One region of the Clostridium sp. JN-1 genome, then DNA from elsewhere that is predicted to be linked to it. Evidence: riboswitches for the same ligand, from Rfam matches in the RefSeq annotation. Region 1 holds a riboswitch; each other region holds the start of a gene.
The links. Region 1 has a riboswitch for thiamine pyrophosphate ahead of thiS (sulfur carrier protein ThiS). Riboswitches for the same ligand answer to the same signal wherever they lie in the genome.

Region 1 (4,629 bases):
CACATGTCTCTAATAAATCTTTTGTAATTTCTTGAGAACTCAAATTGTTAAGTGATCTTTTCTTAAGATAAGTTTCAACATCTTTCCACTGCCATCCAAAGTTCAATATATTTCCAAGCCCTGCATGTACTACTCCGTCACTTACTATAGTAATTATATCGTTTTCTTCTAGCAATATGTTGCTTTCCCTTATAATCTTCCCATTTACGACAATTTCATTTTTTTTAATATCCATACTTTTCCCATTTCTTATAACAAAAATAGGAGGATTATCATATTCCGCTATATAGGCTTGTCCATTATCATAAACTTTAATAAGAGTAAAAGTAGAATAAGCAATATTTCTTACTTTACACACGGGCAGAGTATTAGCTATAGTGTCTACTGTTTCATATATATCTGCTCCTTCTTTGAGCATAGTTCCTGCAATTTTAGATGTTAAAGTAGCAAGAATATTTGCTTTAACTCCGCTGCCGAGTCCATCTGCCATAACTACTATTGTACAATCTTCTAATCTTATGACATTTACCATATCACCTGGGAGCTCTTCTCCATGTTTAATTAAAGTGCCATAAGCTGCATCTACAAAAAGTTCCACTAACCGTCACACCCCTTCTGATCTTCTACTAGTTTCTTTAATTTGGTTAATGCCATTTTAGTTTCTGCAGTAGTTTCTCCGAGTAAGCTTGCTATCTCTTGTGCTGCTCTCATTTGCTTTTCTATAACTTCTTGAGTCGTATTTATGGTATTTTCTTTAAACTTTAAAATCTTCTCTCTATTTTTTTCTTCTTCTGTAATATTTACTAGTGCAACCATCACCATATCCTGTTTTCTGAGATATACAACAGTTTCTATAAAATTCACATTATATTTAGGATTAGAAATTTTTTTACCCAATATACTTTTTTCAGTTTTTTTAACATATTTAAAGTCTTCATCATCCATGATTAATGATATAGGTTTATTTTTTATATTTTGAATTTTTATCATAAAAATATCTTCAGCTGCTGGATTAATATCTTTAACTTTCATGTGTCCATCTAAAAATATAATACAGTTTAAACTATTTTCAAATATAACATTTCTTACACTTTCAGCTTTACTTCTCATATAATGAAGACACATATTTGTTTCTGCCATACCTTCAAATACAGCTTGAGCCTTCTCTTTACAAGTATTATATCCACATACTCCACAATTAAGTTCATCTTCTTCACTATACTTGCCCATCATGTTCATTATTTTTTCTATTTCATCTTCTGATGCCTTTTGTTTTTTTATCTGCTTATCTGTGAATACTGCAGCAAAATCTATATGATTGTTTAGATGTATCTTACTTTTATTAGTAAAACACTTGCTGCTAATATATTTCTTAACCTTTTGGACCCTTTTATAATATCCTTTTTCATTATTAATCATTTTAGGTCCACCTATACAACTTCCCTTGCAAGCGTTAACTTCAATAAAAACATGATCAATTTCTTTTTTCTCAATACTTTTAAATAATTCCATACATTCTTCTATTCCACTTACAGATATAGTTTCTAACTTTTTTTCTTCTATAGCAGAAGATATACATTTTACTATACCACCTAACATTGGATAGTTTCTTCCATTCATAAATGAATTTTCATCAAATTCTTCTTCTAAATCTTCTATCTGCATATTCAAACTTTGAATCCAACTTGGAATTTCTTCAAAAGATAGTACTGCATCTACTACTTCTTTATTTTTAAGACTCTGAGTTTCAATTTTTTTAGCTATACAGGGTCCAATAAACACTACAAAACTATCTTGTCCATATACCTCTTTTAATAATTTTCCATGAGCAATCATTGGTGACACTACCGGAATCATATAAGGAATTAAACTTGGAAAATACTTTTCAATCAAATAGTTAGCAGAAGGACATGCCGTAGATATATATACTCGTTTATTTTCACTTTTTATATATTCTTTATATAAATTAGAAACTACATCTGCTCCAGCTGCTGTTTCTTCCACATATTTAAAACCTAACTTTTTTAGTAAGTGAACAAACTTGTTAGCGTTTATATCAAAAGCTCCTGGAAAAGAAGGTGCCACACTTGCTATAACTTTTTTACCAGAAGCTACAGCATATTTAACTCTTTCCAAATCACTTACTATATGTCTTGCATCTTGAGGACATATTCCCAGACAATGACTGCATGCTATACATCTATCTTCTACAATTTCAGCTTGCTCATTTTTAAATTTTATAGCCTTTACCGGACATGAACGTAAGCACTTATAGCAGTTTTTGCAATTCGCACTGGAAAAGTTCATGTACTTCATTTTTTTATCCTCCCCAATATTTCGTTTTCAAAAAATTTGTCTATATTATTTTCATTAACAGAATATACTTTTTCTTCTTCATTAATTTTCACTGAAACATCATGTGCACAATATCCTAAACAAAAAGATCCCCTCAATTCTACAAAACTTTTTAATTGATATTTTAAAATTAAATTTTGAAGACTTTCTATTACATTTTGTGAGCCTTTTAAATAACACGCACTTCCTACACAAATACTAATTATTATCATATTTTCACCTTGTACAATAAAAATACATAAAAATTTATTATACATTTTCCTTTCTAAGCACAAATTTTTTTAATATGATAAACTGTTTTTATGTCTGTTTAAAGTTTTTATAATATAATTTTAAATGAAAAAGTGAAAAAATTATACATGTATAATTTGTATAAACTGTTTACACATATCTAAATAAGTGGTATTATATGTATATAAGTTAATAAAAGTGTTTGCAGGGGGACCGTTTGGTTGAGAAGGTTAAAACCTGACCCTTTGAACTTGATGTAGTTAACACTACCGTAGGGATGCAAATCAATTAATATGTATATTTCAAGGAGTGCTTAACAACATAAGTACTCCTTTTTGTTTTAAAAGTAAATACAATATTGTATGGGAGCTCATATAGATGTGCTGAGAGTAAGATGTTATCTTTTACCATTACAACCTGATTTGGATAATGCCAACGTAGGAAACTTTATTTGATATGTTTGATTTTTATGGAAAGCATTATTTGCTTTCCATATTTTTTTTGAAAGGAGGTCTTAAAGTGATTGTAAATGGAGAAGAAATGAATTTTGCTGACAACTTAACTGTATCTGAGTTATTGGACAAACTAAACATAAATGAAGAAACAGTTGTAGTTGAATCGGATTTGAATATAGTAGATAAAGATAATTATAAAATTAAAAAGCTTTCAAGTGGTTCTAAAGTAGAAATTATCCGTTACGTCGGAGGCGGTTAATCTATGATTTAGTAAACGTACACAATATTAATTTTTTAATAACATAATAAAAAAGGAGAGTTAATTTTATGGATGAATTAGTAATAGCAAATAAAAAAATAAATAGCAGATTTTTTGTTGGAACTGGGAAATTTACATCAAATAAAATAATTCCAGAGGTACTTAAAAGTTCCGAAGCTCAAGTTGTAACAGTAGCCATGAGACGTATAGATATTCACTCTACAGATTCAGATGACAATATATTAAATTTTATAAATAAAGATTGCATACTTGTTGCAAATACATCAGGTGCTAGAAATGCTGAAGAAGCTATAAGACTTGCACATATTTCCAAGGCAATGGGATGTGGAAACTGGGTAAAAATCGAAGTAATTCCAGATAACAAATATCTTCTTCCGGATAACTATGAAACTATAAAAGCTGCTGAAACTCTTGCAAAAGAAGGATTTGTAGTACTTCCTTATATAAATCCAGATTTAATGGATGCAAAAAGGCTTGTAGATATTGGTGCTTCAGCAGTAATGCCTCTTGGTGCACCTATAGGTACTAACAGAGGGCTTAAAACTAAGGAACTTCTAAGAATTTTAATTAATGAAATAGATATTCCAATTGTCGTAGATGCTGGTATAGGCAAACCATCTCATGCTGCAGAAGCTATGGAAATGGGTGCTGATGCAGTACTTGCCAATACTGCTCTTGCAGCAGCTGAAAATCCAGTACTTATAGCTGAAGCTTTCAAACTTGCAGTACAAGCAGGTAGGAAAGCATTCCTTGCAAAGCCGGGCATTGAAAGAGAATTTGCTGCCCCATCATCTCCTCTTACAGGATTTTTAAGATAGGAAGTGTAAAAATGAGTTTTTATGATGTAGTTCAAAAATATAAGGAATTTGACTATGATAAATTTTTTAATAATGTTACAGATTCACAAATTGAAAGAATAATTTCAAAAGATAGCATAAATGAAATGGAGTTTTTAGCACTACTTTCTCCAGCTGCTGAAAAACATATTGAAGAAATGGCACAGAAAGCTCATAACATATCCATTAAGTATTTTGGTAAAAATGTTGTACTATATACTCCAATGTATGTTGCCAACTATTGTGAAAATAGATGCGCATACTGCGGATATAACTGCACAAATAAAATAAATAGAAAAGTTTTAACCATTGGAGAAGTAGACAAAGAGGCTAAAGCAGTATATGACATGGGGTTCAGGCATGTAATACTTCTAACTGGAGAATCCAGAATATATTCGCCAGTCTCATATATAAGAGATTGTGTAAAGATTTTAAAAAAATATTTCAGTTCAATATGTCTTGAAATATATTC
Region 2 (4,629 bases), 420 kb from region 1:
AAGATTACAGTAATAGCAGCACCTGCAATATTAGTAAATTTTCCTGAATATAAGAAACTTTTTGGCTATTTAAAGAGTCTTGGAGTAAATACTATATATGATGTATCCTTTGGGGCAGACATTACTACATGGGCTTATTTAAAATATATGAAAGAAAAAAATGTTAAAACAATGATATCCCAACCATGTCCTGTAGTTGTAAACTATATTGAGAAATATAAAAAGGATATATTAAAATATTTAGCGCCTATACAAAGCCCTATGATGTGTACAGCTATTTACTTGAAAAAGTATAAAAATATAGAAGAAAATATAGCATTTTTATCTCCTTGTATAGGTAAAATGAATGAAATAAAATATGAAAATAATTTAGGACTTGTAGATTACAATGTGACTTTTAAAAAACTTAAAGAATATTTAGTTGAGAATCATGTAAATTTAAGTTCTCAAAAAGAAGTAAATTTTGATAATATACCTTCAAGTGTGGGATGTATTTATAGCACGCCAGGAGGTTTAAAAGCTAATGTAGAAGCTAGAAAAACTGATTTTTGGATAAAACAGATAGAAGGACAATTTGAAATTCAAAGGTACTTAGATTTTTTTGAAAAAAGAATAAAAACATCTAGTAATATGCCTAACATAGTAGATGTATTAAATTGTACAGAAGGATGTAATATGGGTACTGCTTCTTTAGAAAATCTAAACAGGTATGATATAGAATATAAATTTTTAAAATTAAAAGACAAAAAGTTAAAAGAAAAAGAAAATGTATTAAAGGGTAGAGTTAAATTTATTGATGAATATTTTGATAAAAACCTTAAATTAGAGGACTTTTCAAGAAGTTACTGTGAAGAAAATCTGCCAGAAATAAAAAATCCTTCTAAAGAAGAGTGTAATGAAATATTTAAAAGTATGTTAAAGTATGCAGATAACGATAGAAATATGAATTGTGCTGCATGTGGATATAATACTTGTAATAATATGGTCAAATCTATCTATAATAAAATTAATATAAAAGAAAATTGTTTGCATTTTGTAAAAAAGAAAGTAGAAGAAGAATTTTTAAAATCAGAAGAAAAGAATCTAGAAATAGAAGAAAATATTGAAAACATACAAAGATTAAATAATGAAAGAGAAATGAAAAGTGAAAAATTAAAGAGATATGTAAAAGATTTATGTGAATCCATAAATGAAGTATCAAAGGATAATGAAGAAAGTGCTTTAGCTATACAGAATATAGTATCAAAAGTTTCTAGTATATTAAATACTTCTAAACATTTAGGAGTAGGCGTAAATAAGATAGAAGATGCAGTAGGTAATTTTTCTAATGCATCCGAACAAGTTATAGGTATTGCTAACCAAACAAATCTTCTTTCATTAAATGCGTCAATTGAAGCATCTAGAGCTGGAGAAGAAGGAAAAGGATTTGCTGTTGTGGCAAATGAAGTGAAAAAATTAGCTTATAAGTCTAAAGAAGTAGCTGCATCGACAAAAAATGATGAAAATGCTATGAGTAATTTAGTAGAAGATATTAGTAAGATTTCTGAGGATTTATACAACAAAATGAATGAAATTAATTCTTCAATAGAAACTATATCAGCAGTTATACAAGAGTTAACAGCAAAAAGTGAAGAAATAGCTGCATCATCACGAATATTAATAAATGAATAAAATAGTTTGTAAAAAATAAACTAATTATATTATTTGAAGGTTAATTTATTAAAGATGATAGATAGAGAATAATTTTAAGTGTTTGACACATTCATCTTTAAAATGATATACTACTTTATGTTGATATTTTTAAAATAATTACATAAGTTTGGGGAGGCAGAGTTACTGCTTGAGAGGAAACTATTAGGTTTCGACCCTTAAAACCTGAATTGGATAATGCCAACGGAGGAAATTTATAATAGTCAATAAAATTCAATTTATATAAGACCTCTCTTCCATTGAGAAGAGAGGTTTTTGTGTGATTTAAGAAAATTGATATAGGATGTGTGCATTAGATGAAAAATGGTTATCGTTACAAGCCGACTTATAAAATTGCGGCTGTTATTTTTCAATTTATATTAATATTTTTATGGCAAATAGCTGTAGATAGAGGAGGAATACCTAAATATATACTTCCATCTCCTAAGGATATAGTAGTAACTTTTTTTAGAATTCTTCCACAACTAAAGCCTCATATTTACATTACGTTAGAAGAGGCAATGATAGGCTTTTTAATTTCTATAGTATTTTCAATAGTAATTGCACTGCTTATGGATAATATAAAAATCATAAAGGCATGCATTTATCCAATACTCGTTATATCTCAGACCATACCCACTATAGCGCTTGCTCCAATATTTATAATATGGTTTGGATTTGGAATACTTCCTAAAGTTATAACTGTTGTACTAGTATGTTTTTTCCCAATTGTCATAAGTCTTGTAGATGGATTGGACAGTGCAGATAAAGACATGTTAAATCTCATGGACATAATGAAAGCTTCAAAAATACAAAAGTTTATCTACGTAAAGTTTCCTAGTTGTTTGGGTTCATTTTTTTCAGGACTTAGAATAGCAGCTACTTACAGTATAATGGGAGCTATAATAGGAGAATGGCTTGGAGGAGAAAAAGGACTTGGCATATTTATGGTTAGGGCAAAAAATGCATATGCCCTTGATCAAATATTTGCAGCTATAATAGTGGTAATAGTACTTAGCATGTCACTATTTCTATTTATGTACGTGCTTCAGTACATATTTATGCCGTGGCAAAGAAAAGATAAAGAAAATATCAATAATTAGTATCTTTATGAGGGGGGGACGTTGGGAATTTATATAACCCAACAATATTTTAATATGGATAAAAAAAGAATTTTTAAGATTTTAACATCAAGTGCACTAATAGGTATATTGCTAATGGGGTGCTCTAGTGGAACTCAAACATCAGAAAAAAAGGATAGTAAAAGTTTAACTAAGGTTAAGGTAATACTTGATTGGACACCTAATACCAATCATACTGGATTATATGTGGCTAAAGACAAAGGGTATTATAAGGATGAAGGGTTAGATGTACAAATAATTCAACCTTCTGATGGAGCAGTTGGAAATTTGATAGCTGCAGGTAAGGGCGATTTTGGAGTAAGTTATCAAGAAGATGTAACTTATGCAAGAACGTCAGATAATCCACTTCCCATAAAAGCTATAGCAGCCATAGTTCAGCATAATACTTCTGGATTTGCATCACCTGCAGATAAAAACATAAAGTCAGTAAAGGATTTTGAAGGAAAGACTTATGGTGGATGGGGTTCACCTTCTGAAAAAGCTGTAATAGAATCAGTTATGCAAAGTCAAGGAGCTGATTATAGTAAACTCAAAATTGTAGATATTGGAACTCAAGATTTCTTTGCAGCTACAAAAAAAGATGTAGATTTTGCATGGATATATGAAGGATGGACTGGAGTAGAAGCAAAGGTTAAGAATGTACCACTTAACTTTATAGAAATTAGGAAGTTAAATCCTGATTTAGATTATTATACTCCTGTTTTAATAGCAAATGAAAGTACGCTTAAAAATAAACCTGATTTAGTTAAAAAATTTATGAAAGCAACTTCTAAAGGATATCAATATTGCATAGACAACCCTAAGGATGCAGCAAATATATTAGTTAAAAATGCACCTGAAATTGACAAGAAGCTTGCACTTGAAAGTCAAGAATATATGAAAACTAAGTATAAGGATGATGCTCCAAGATGGGGTGAAATGAAGGTATCTGTTTGGGATAACTATACTAAGTTTCTTATGAGTAAAAAGCTTATAAATAAGAATATGAAGGCAGAAGATGCATTTACGAATGATTTCCTTCCAGCTAAGTAGAAGTAAAAGGAGATAAAGGTTTTGGATGAAAGAAATATTTGCAAAAAAATTGTACTTAAAAATGTGTCAAAATCCTTTGATGGAGACAAGATATTAGATGATATAAGTTTTGAGGTAGATGATGGAGAATTTGTAAGCTTACTTGGACCAAGTGGGAGCGGTAAGAGCACTATATTAAATATAGTATCTGATATATTAAAACCAGATAGTGGAAGCGTGCTTGTAGATGGAGAAATAAGTTATATGCATCAAAAGGACTTGCTTCTTCCTTGGAAAAAAGTCATAGATAATGTTGCACTGCCGCTTTATATAAAGGGAAAACGTAAGTCTGAAGCAAGAAGTGAAGTCATAAAATACTTTGAAATGTACGGCTTAAAAGGTTATGAATACAAGTATCCCTCTAAGTTATCAGGTGGAATGAGGCAAAGAGCTGCCTTCCTCAGAACTTATATGGATTCGAGTAATATTATGCTTTTAGATGAACCATTTGGTGCACTAGATGCTATAACAAGGACAAAAATGCAAAACTGGCTTTTAAGTATAATTAAGGATTTAAAAATAACTATATTATTTATAACACATGATATAGAAGAAGCTATATATCTTTCTAATAAAATTTATATACTTTCAGATAAACCTGCATGCATAAAAAGTTGTATAAATGTTGATTTGCCAAAACAAAGGACAAGAGATATTACAACTTCAGATGAATTTTTAAATATAAAAAGAAAAATACTTGCTTTATTGTAAAAGTAAAAGGATATCA
Region 3 (4,629 bases), 100 kb from region 1:
TCATTTGCATTTATATATATAATATATTTATGAAAAAAATTTGTCAATGAGATGATTGGAGGACAGATATGCTGAAAATTAGCAACTTGTATTTCTCATATAACAAGCATGCACCTTATATATTAAACAATATTAATTTAACTATAAATAATGGCGAATATGTATCCATACTAGGGGAAAATGGATGTGGAAAATCAACTTTAATAAAATTAATGCTCAATATTTTACAACCAACAAGCGGTACTATAATAAATGAAGCTAAAAATATTGGATATGTAGCACAAAAATCAGATTTCCTAAATTCACAGTTTCCAATTACCGTTTATGAAATGCTTGATTGTTATAGAAAATTGTTAAAGATAAAGGATAAGGGAATAATAACAAAGAGTTTAGAAACAGTAAATATGCTGGAATTTAAAAATTCACTTATAGGAAATTTATCAGGGGGACAATGTCAAAAGATATTTATAGCAAGAGCAATAATGGGAAATCCAGATTTGCTTATTTTAGATGAGCCATCTACTGGTGTTGATATAAAAAGTCAGAAAGAAATTTATAGCTTGATTAAATATTTAAATAGAAATAAATGCATAACTGTTATATCAATAGAACATAACCTTAAGGCGGCAATTTCAAATTCATCGCTTATATATCATTTGTCAAATGGAAATGGTCATATGTGCAAGCCGGATATATATATCAAAGAATATGTAGAGGCTAATGGAGGTAATAAATTTTATGTTTGATTATACATTTATGCAAAATGCTTTTATAATAGCTGTATTGATTTCAATACTTTGCCCGTGTATAGGTATTTTTTTGGTTTTAAAGCGATATTCCATGATAGGAGATACTCTATCACATGCTTCACTTGCAGGGGCTGCAATAGGACTTTTAACACAAAAAAATCCTATTTTTGCTGCATTTATATTTACTTCAATATGTGGAGTTTTAATTGAATTTTTAAGGGGCTATTTTAGAAAGTATGCTGAACTTATACTTGTAATAGTTATGTCATTGGGTGTTGGAATTGCAATTACCATAATGAGTTCTGGAATATTACATACAAATGTTGATTCATTTATATTTGGAAGTATACTTACAGTGTCAAGAGAGGATTTGTATACGGTCATTATACTGAGTGTTATATCATATATATTGATATTTTTCTCATATAATCAGCTTGTCTTTATTGCTTTTGACGAAGAAGCAGCAAAAATATCTGGAGTAAAGGTTAAAATGATCAACTATGTATTTGCAATATTGGTTGCAGCTACGGTTTCTGTTTCAATAAGGATAGTTGGGGTGCTTGTTTTAAGTTCAATGATTGCCCTGCCAGTTGCAACTGCACTGCAGCTTAAGAAAGGATTTAAAGTTACATTAATATCGTCAATAATATTTAGTATTATAGATGTTTTAATAGGTTTATTTTCTTCATATTATATAGGATGTGCACCAGGTGGATTGATTGCATTAGCATCTGTTGCAATGTTAGCTGTAGTTATGTTTTTAAAAAAAGTATCTAGTCTCAGCTGCTCTTATAGGTTATCTAATAAGAGTATTGCAAAAGAAAACGACTAAAATTATTGACAATAAAGTAAATGTGTGTTACTAATTAATTAAAATAAAAAATATTTTGGGGAGTCTGTGTTACAGACTGAGAGTGAGATTGAATCTTAAGACCCTTATGACCTGATTTGGGTAATGCCAACGTAGGGAAAACTTTATATAACTTTGAATTTAAAAGGTTTATTAAAAGGTTTGAAGAGGAAAGCATTACGTGGCTTTCCTCTTTTTGCGTATAAAATTGAAAGGGAGATGTATAAAATGAATTATACTACGCAGATGGATGCAGCTAAAAAAGGCATAGTTACAAGTCAAATGAAGACAGCAGCTGAAAAGGAAAATATGGATGTACAAAAGTTAATTAAGCTTGTTGCAGAAGGAAAGGTTGTTATTCCAGCTAATAAAAATCATAAGAAATTAAGTGCAGAAGGTGTAGGAAAGGGGTTAAAAACTAAGATAAATGTAAATTTAGGTATTTCAAAAGACTGCTGCAATATAGATTTAGAACTCAATAAAGTAAAAAAAGCAATAGAAATGAAAGCAGAAGCTATAATGGATTTAAGCTGCTTTGGAAAGACAAGGGAATTTAGAAGCAGGCTTATAGAAATGTCTCCAGCTATGATAGGTACAGTACCTATGTATGATGCAGTTGGCTTTTATGATAAGGAATTGAAGGATATAACTGCTGAAGAACTTCTAGGAGTTATAGAAACTCATGCAAAAGATGGTGTTGATTTTATGACTATACATGCAGGTATAAATAGGGAAACTGCACAAGTATTTAAAAGAAACCCAAGACTTATGAATTTTGTATCAAGAGGAGGAAGTTTACTATATGCATGGATGAATTTAAATAATAGAGAAAATCCTTTCTATGAGTACTTTGATAAGGTGCTTGATATATGTGAAAAATATGATGTTACAATAAGCTTGGGGGATGCATGCAGACCAGGATGTCTAGATGATTCAACAGATCCAAGTCAAATTAAAGAACTTATGACTTTAGGAGAGCTTACAAAGAGAGCGTGGAAAAGGAATGTACAAGTTATGATAGAAGGACCTGGACATATGGCTTTAAATGAAATAGAAACAAATATGTTACTTGAGAAAAAACTTTGTCATGATGCACCTTTTTACGTTTTAGGACCTATTGTGACTGACATAGCACCTGGCTATGATCATATAACTAGTGCTATAGGAGGAGCAATTGCAGCAACTTATGGAGCAGATTTCTTGTGTTATGTAACTCCAGCTGAACATTTAAGATTGCCAGATTTAGATGATATGAAAGAGGGAATTATAGCAGCGAAAATAGCAGCACATGCCGCAGATATTGCAAAGGGAGTTAATGGTGCAAGAAATTGGGATAATAAAATGGCTAATGCAAGAAGAGAACTTGATTGGAATAAAATGCTTGAACTTGCGATAGATCCAGAAAAAGCTAAAAGATACAGGGAGAGTTCAAGACCAGAAGATGAAAAAACTTGTACAATGTGTGGAAAAATGTGTGCAGTAAGGAATATGAACAAAGTCATGGAAGGCAAAAATATAAATATCCTAAGGGATGATGATTAGAAAGTATGTGAAAATATGAGTTGAATTCCCATAATGATTAAAGTCATTATGGGAATTTTTATATACATCTTAAAATAATTTATTTATAGACGATATTAAAATAGTATAATAAATTGTATTATCTTAGTTTTCATTGTAATATTAGGTATGCGATTATTTATTTTCTAAAACGCATATACAACAGTTTAGATATGCGTTAATTTGCGGTGAAATTTATCGCTTTATAAAATCAATTTTGGGGGGAATAGTTGTGGAAATTAATAAGTTTAAAAGTTCTGTGAAATCTAAAATTTTATTGATACCAATAATTATAATTTTTATTATAATAGCTACTATAGCATGTGTATCTATAAGTATAGCTAAAAACAAAATATTGTTACAGATGAAATCAGATGGTATGACAATAGCAAATCATATTGGAGGTGAAATGGGAAGAAATAATATTTCTATGGATGAATTAAATGAATCAATAGATACTAGAATAAGAACACTTGGAGGTTTTATAGCAATTAATCAAGATAAAATCGATAATGATTATTTGACTACTCTTGCAAATAAATTTGAAGTTGATGAAATAAATGTTACTGATCCGTCTGGAAAGATTATTTATTCAAATTTGCCAACAAGTATAGGTACTGTATTTGATAGTAAAACGGATCCTTATAAAGTTTTAAAGGGAGATAAAGATATTTCTATAGAAGATATTAGAAAAAGTCGTGAAACTAATGATTATTTTAAATATGGATCTATTAAAAAAAGTGATGGAGGAGTTGCCCAAATAGGAATCTTAGCAAACAAAGTTAAAGTTTTAACTTCAAATTTGGAAGCACAAAACTTAATGGAAAGTTTGGCTAAAGATAATGGTATAGTATATGCACTATTTGTGGACAAGAATTTAAAAGTAACAGCTGATAGTGATAAAAATAAAATTGGTACTACTTTAGATGATGTTGGAAGTAGAACTGCTGCTGTTAATGGAAAAGTTTATTCTTCTGAGTATAAGTACGAAAATAAAGTTCAAGTATATGATATATTAGTTCCTGTTGTTAAAAATGGTAAAACTATAGGGGCAATTGATTTGGGAATGTCTATGGAAAATGTAAATAAAACTGTATTTATAATTACTGGTTCCATAATTGTTTTGGCACTTATAGCTTTCGCTGTAGCTGCGATTATACTTATTAAAATTTCAAAAAAAATAACCGCTCCTTTAAATGAATTAGTTGCAGTAGCTAAGAAAATAGAAGATGGGGATCTAAATAATGATATAACTATAAATAATACAGATGAAATTGGTATCTTGGCACGCAGTTTTAGAAATATGAGTGATGGATTAAAAAATACCGTAAATTCTATAATAGAAAATTCCAGTAAAGTTCAATCAATGTCAAATGATTTGAATACAAATGCAGAGCATATTACAAGTGCTGCAAATGAGGTTTCTGGTGCCATACAAGAGGTTGCAAAGGGAACTACAAAACAATCAGA
Region 4 (4,629 bases), 560 kb from region 1:
TGCAATGAAGATTATAGATAAATACTTTGAATATAATCCTCAGAATAACGGTGAAAATATTATAGAATATAAACTAGACCATATAAGTCAAGAACTCAAGTTAAAGGTATCTACATTTTTAAAGAGATTGGACACTTGGAGAAGCAAATCTTTACATATGGATTTAAACAGTTTTATATGGTACTTGTATACTGAAACAGGTTATTATGGTTTTGTTGGTGCTATGCCAGGTGGAAATCAAAGGCAGGCAAATTTGAGAATGCTATTTAATAAGGCTGTGCAATATGAAAATACTAGTTATAAAGGATTGTTTAACTTTATAAACTTTATAGATAAGATTAAAAATAGCAGCGGAGATATGGGAAGTGCCAAAATACTAGGAGAAAATGAAAATGTAATTAGAATTATGAGTATACATAAAAGTAAAGGACTTGAATTCCCAGTCGTTATACTCTCTGGAACAGGTAAAAACTTCAACTTCATGGATATGAACAGGAGTATATTATTTCACAGCGAGCTTGGATTTGGAGCTGATTTTGTCGATCCTAAAAGGAGAATAAGTTATCCTACTTTACCTAAACAAATAATAAAGAGAAAGATAAAAGTTGAAACTTTATCTGAGGAAATGAGAATATTATATGTAGCATTTACTAGGGCAAAGGAAAAGTTAATTTTAACTGGTATGGTAAATGATACTCAAAAGACGTGCCAAAAGTGGTGTGAAGGTTCTAAATCCAGTCAACATAAAATACCAGAGTACTATACGATAAGTGCAAGAAGTTATCTTGACTGGATAGGAGCAGCACTAGCAAGACACAGAGATGGGAGTATAATAAGACAAATTGGAAATCTCACGACTTCAAAGTATATTGTAGAAGATAAGTCTAAGTGGAAGGTTAACTTGTATAATAAATCTGACTTTAAAAAGAATTTGGATAACCAAAATGATGAAAAAAATATAGTTGAGTATATAGATAATATAGACTTAAGTTCGGATATCAGTAAGTTTAGTAAAGAAGTTTATAGAAGGCTTAATTGGAAGTATAAGTATGAAGGGGCTCAGAATATAAGCGCTAAGATGTCAGTATCGGAACTTAAAAGAAAGTTTTTGCTTGTTCAAGATGACGATAGTAAATTGCTGTTTGATAATATATCATTGAATACGCCTAGGTTTTTACAAAAAACTAGAAACATATCAAGTGCTGAAAGAGGAACGATTGTACATCTTGTTATGCAAAAACTAAATTTAAAAAAGGTATGTACTTATGAGGAAATAAGTGATCAAATTGAAGGCTTAGTTACTAGAGGATTTATAACAAAAGAAGAAGCAGAGTGTGCAGATGCTAAAAAAATACTAAACTTCTTTAATTCAAGTCTTGGAAAAAGAATGTTAAATTCAAATAGTGTATATAGGGAGAAACCCTTTATTATAAACTTAAGCAGCACAGAGATATATAGGGATTTACCTAAAGATCTATATGAAAATGAAAAAATATTGATTCAAGGAATTATAGATTGCTATTTTGAAGAAGACGATGATCTGGTTTTAATAGATTATAAAACTGATTATGCTAAAGATATACAGGAAATTAAACAAAAATATAAATTTCAGTTAGAATATTACTCTAAGGCTTTAGAAAAGATAACTCAAAAAAAGGTTAAAAATAAATATTTATATTTGTTTTCAAATAATACAGCTGTTGAAATTTAAAATTTATGTGTATATAATGATAATATAAATTGAATAATAATGATTGTGGGGGTGCCCTAGCGGCTGAGAGGAAACTTTTTCTAACCCTTTGAACCTGATCCAGTTAATATTGGCGTAGGGAAGCAGTAATAAAGAAATCTAAATGCATTGCTTTTCGGCAGTGCATTTTATTTTTATAAAAATTTATTATTAATCTATTTCATTTAATGAGAGGTGTATAATATGAAAAAAGTATTGACTATTGCAGGTTCTGATAGCTGTGGGGGTGCAGGAATACAAGCTGATTTAAAGACTATGAGTGCTCTTGGTGTATATGGTATGAGTGTTATAACTGCGATAACTGCACAAAATACAGTTGGGGTTCAAAAATCTATGGATGTTAGCCCTGAAATGGTTGAAGCTCAAATTAAGTCTATATTTGATGATATAAAAGTCGATGCTGTTAAAATAGGAATGGTTTCAAATAGTAAAACTGTAAAAGCTATAAAGGAACTTTTAATAAAGTATAAGGCTAAAAATATAGTGGTTGACCCTGTTATGGTGTCTAAAAGTGGATATCATTTGCTTAAGGTTGAAGCAGAAGAATCTTTAAAGGAGCTTATTCAAATTGCTGATTTAGTTACTCCAAATATACCTGAAGCAGAGGTTTTATCCAAAATGAAAATAAAAAACGAAGAAGATATGAAAGAAGCAGCAAAGAGAATAAGTAAGTTAGGAGTAAAAAATGTACTTATTAAAGGTGGACACAGGCTTAATGATGCAAATGATATATTATTAAGCGATAATTATTTTATTAGGATAGTTGGCAGACGAATTGATACAAAAAATACACATGGTACTGGATGTACATTATCTTCTGCTGCAGCTTCGTTTTTAAGCCGCGGTTTAAGTGTATCAGAATCTGTTAGACTTTCTAAGGAGTACATAACTAAAGCTATAGAAAATTCTTTTCCTATTGGGAATGGGGTTGGACCTGTTGGCCACTTTGTAGAATTGTATAAATTAGCAGGTATAAAATTTTAAACAATATAAAAATAAATTTAAATTCATTTTGAGGGGGATATAGAATGTATAATGAAGGCATGATGAATAAGGTTTCTCAAGTATTAACTAAAATTAAAAAGAATGTTCCGCTTGTTGACTGTATTACTAATAGTGTAACTATAAATGATTGCGCAAATATATTACTTGCATTTGGAGGATCACCAGCCATGTGTGAAGCTTATGATGAGGTTTTTGATTTTGTAAAAATTTCATCAGCACTTTATATAAACTTGGGAACACTTAATAAGGAACAAGAAGCAGCTGTGATTTTAGCAAGTACTTCTGCAAAAATAAATAACATTCCAGTAGTGCTTGATCCAGTAGCATGTGGAGCAATTCCCAGAAAAATTTCTGTTATAAATAGAATTTTAGAAGTAGGGCATGTGGATGTAATAAAGGGAAACGCCGGGGAAATAAAATTTTTAGCAGGAATGGATGCAAAAGTTAGAGGTGTGGATTCATTAGATGATGGGAAAGGCGTATTGGAAGCTTGCATTAGTGTTGCAAACAAATATAAATGTGTAGCTGCAGCTACTGGAAAAGAAGACTATATTACAGATGGAACGCGAAGTGCTATTATTAAAAATGGTGTTGAAATGTTCACTAAGGTAACTGGATCTGGATGTATGCTTGGAGCACTTTGTGGTGCGGCTGCTGGATGTGAAGAAGATAAATTTTTATCATGTGCTGCAGCAATACTTTCCATGAATTTAGCAGGCGAAGCTGCTTATAAGGAAGCTAAGTTCCCTGGAAGTTTTAAAGTTAAGTTAATGGATCATATTTACAGCTTAACTGAAGATGATTTAAAGAAGGAAGGTAAAATTGAATGGAAGTAGATTATAGATTATATCTTGTAACGGATAGGAGTTTTTTAAATGGAATTGAGTTAAAAGATGCAGTCGAGCAAGCAATATTAGGTGGAACTACTTTAGTTCAAGTAAGAGAAAAAGATGCATCTACTAGAGAATTTTATAGAACAGCACTTCAGGTAAAATCTGTTACTGATTATTACAATGTACCTATAATAATAAATGACAGGATAGATATTGCTCAAGCTATTGATGCTGATGGAGTACATATTGGGCAAAGCGATATGCCTCTTAAAATAGCAAGAAAAATACTTGGAAAAGACAAAATCATAGGAATATCAGCAGGAAATGTAAAAGAAGCCGTAGAAGCAGAAAAAGGTGGAGCAGATTATGTTGGACTTGGAGCTGTATTTTATACAGGAACTAAAAAGGATATAGAAACTCCTATAGGAATAGATGGACTTAAAAAAATATGCAGCGAGATAACTATTCCATCTGTTGCAATTGGCGGTGTAAATGAGACAAACTATAGAGAAGTCTTAAAAACAGGGGTTACAGGAATATCTGTAGTGTCTGCAATACTTGCAAAAAAAGATATAAAAAAAGCCTCACAGAGTTTATTATAAAAACATAGGACAAAGGATAAAGGACAGAGGACAGAGAGAGAAGGAGGATTTTTCTCCGCTAAGCTTACGAAAAATCTTTAACTAAATTTTTGATAACTCGTTTCGCTGAAGCGAAACATTGCTAACTTATATAAAAGGTCACTTTTTTAATTATAATATTAAAGAGTGATTTTTTATATTTTAAAATAATTTATTCTGTATTACTTTACAAATTTAGCATACTAAAGTATAATAGTATCTATAATAAATTTATACTTTAGGGGGATAAAAAATGAAAAAGAAATTTATACTTGTAACTTTGACTTTATTTATTGTAAGTATATTATTTGCCGGATGTGGTTCAAATAAGCAGTCCAGCGATAATTCATGGAATGATATTAAGCAAAAAGGACAATTTGTAGTTGGATTAGATGATAGTTTTCCACCAATGGGATTTAAA

Region 2: linked by a shared signal. The riboswitch ahead of EBB51_RS06785 (ABC transporter permease) and the one ahead of thiS (sulfur carrier protein ThiS) in region 1 are both predicted to bind thiamine pyrophosphate.
Region 3: linked by a shared signal. The riboswitch ahead of thiC (phosphomethylpyrimidine synthase ThiC) and the one ahead of thiS (sulfur carrier protein ThiS) in region 1 are both predicted to bind thiamine pyrophosphate.
Region 4: linked by a shared signal. The riboswitch ahead of thiD (bifunctional hydroxymethylpyrimidine kinase/phosphomethylpyrimidine kinase) and the one ahead of thiS (sulfur carrier protein ThiS) in region 1 are both predicted to bind thiamine pyrophosphate.

Annotation. Positions count from the first base shown of each region.
Region 1 is NZ_CP033465.1:987,292-991,920, reverse strand. Features, by position in the region: gene EBB51_RS04880 (SpoIIE family protein phosphatase) at 1-598, opposite strand, end outside; gene EBB51_RS04875 ([Fe-Fe] hydrogenase large subunit C-terminal domain-containing protein) at 598-2,316, opposite strand; gene EBB51_RS04870 ((2Fe-2S) ferredoxin domain-containing protein) at 2,313-2,612, opposite strand; TPP riboswitch at 2,783-2,882, shown strand; TPP riboswitch at 2,939-3,047, shown strand; gene thiS (sulfur carrier protein ThiS) at 3,106-3,300, shown strand; gene EBB51_RS04860 (thiazole synthase) at 3,369-4,139, shown strand; gene thiH (2-iminoacetate synthase ThiH) at 4,151-4,629, shown strand, end outside.
Region 2 is NZ_CP033465.1:1,406,726-1,411,354, forward strand. Features, by position in the region: gene EBB51_RS06780 ([Fe-Fe] hydrogenase large subunit C-terminal domain-containing protein) at 1-1,671, shown strand, start outside; TPP riboswitch at 1,811-1,919, shown strand; gene EBB51_RS06785 (ABC transporter permease) at 2,007-2,792, shown strand; gene EBB51_RS06790 (ABC transporter substrate-binding protein) at 2,814-3,863, shown strand; gene EBB51_RS06795 (ABC transporter ATP-binding protein) at 3,885-4,613, shown strand.
Region 3 is NZ_CP033465.1:883,706-888,334, forward strand. Features, by position in the region: gene EBB51_RS04385 (metal ABC transporter ATP-binding protein) at 69-746, shown strand; gene EBB51_RS04390 (metal ABC transporter permease) at 739-1,581, shown strand; TPP riboswitch at 1,628-1,736, shown strand; gene thiC (phosphomethylpyrimidine synthase ThiC) at 1,828-3,141, shown strand; gene EBB51_RS04400 (methyl-accepting chemotaxis protein) at 3,392-4,629, shown strand, end outside.
Region 4 is NZ_CP033465.1:427,076-431,704, forward strand. Features, by position in the region: gene addA (helicase-exonuclease AddAB subunit AddA) at 1-1,711, shown strand, start outside; TPP riboswitch at 1,749-1,850, shown strand; gene thiD (bifunctional hydroxymethylpyrimidine kinase/phosphomethylpyrimidine kinase) at 1,934-2,734, shown strand; gene thiM (hydroxyethylthiazole kinase) at 2,794-3,591, shown strand; gene thiE (thiamine phosphate synthase) at 3,582-4,190, shown strand; gene EBB51_RS02085 (amino acid ABC transporter substrate-binding protein) at 4,462-4,629, shown strand, end outside.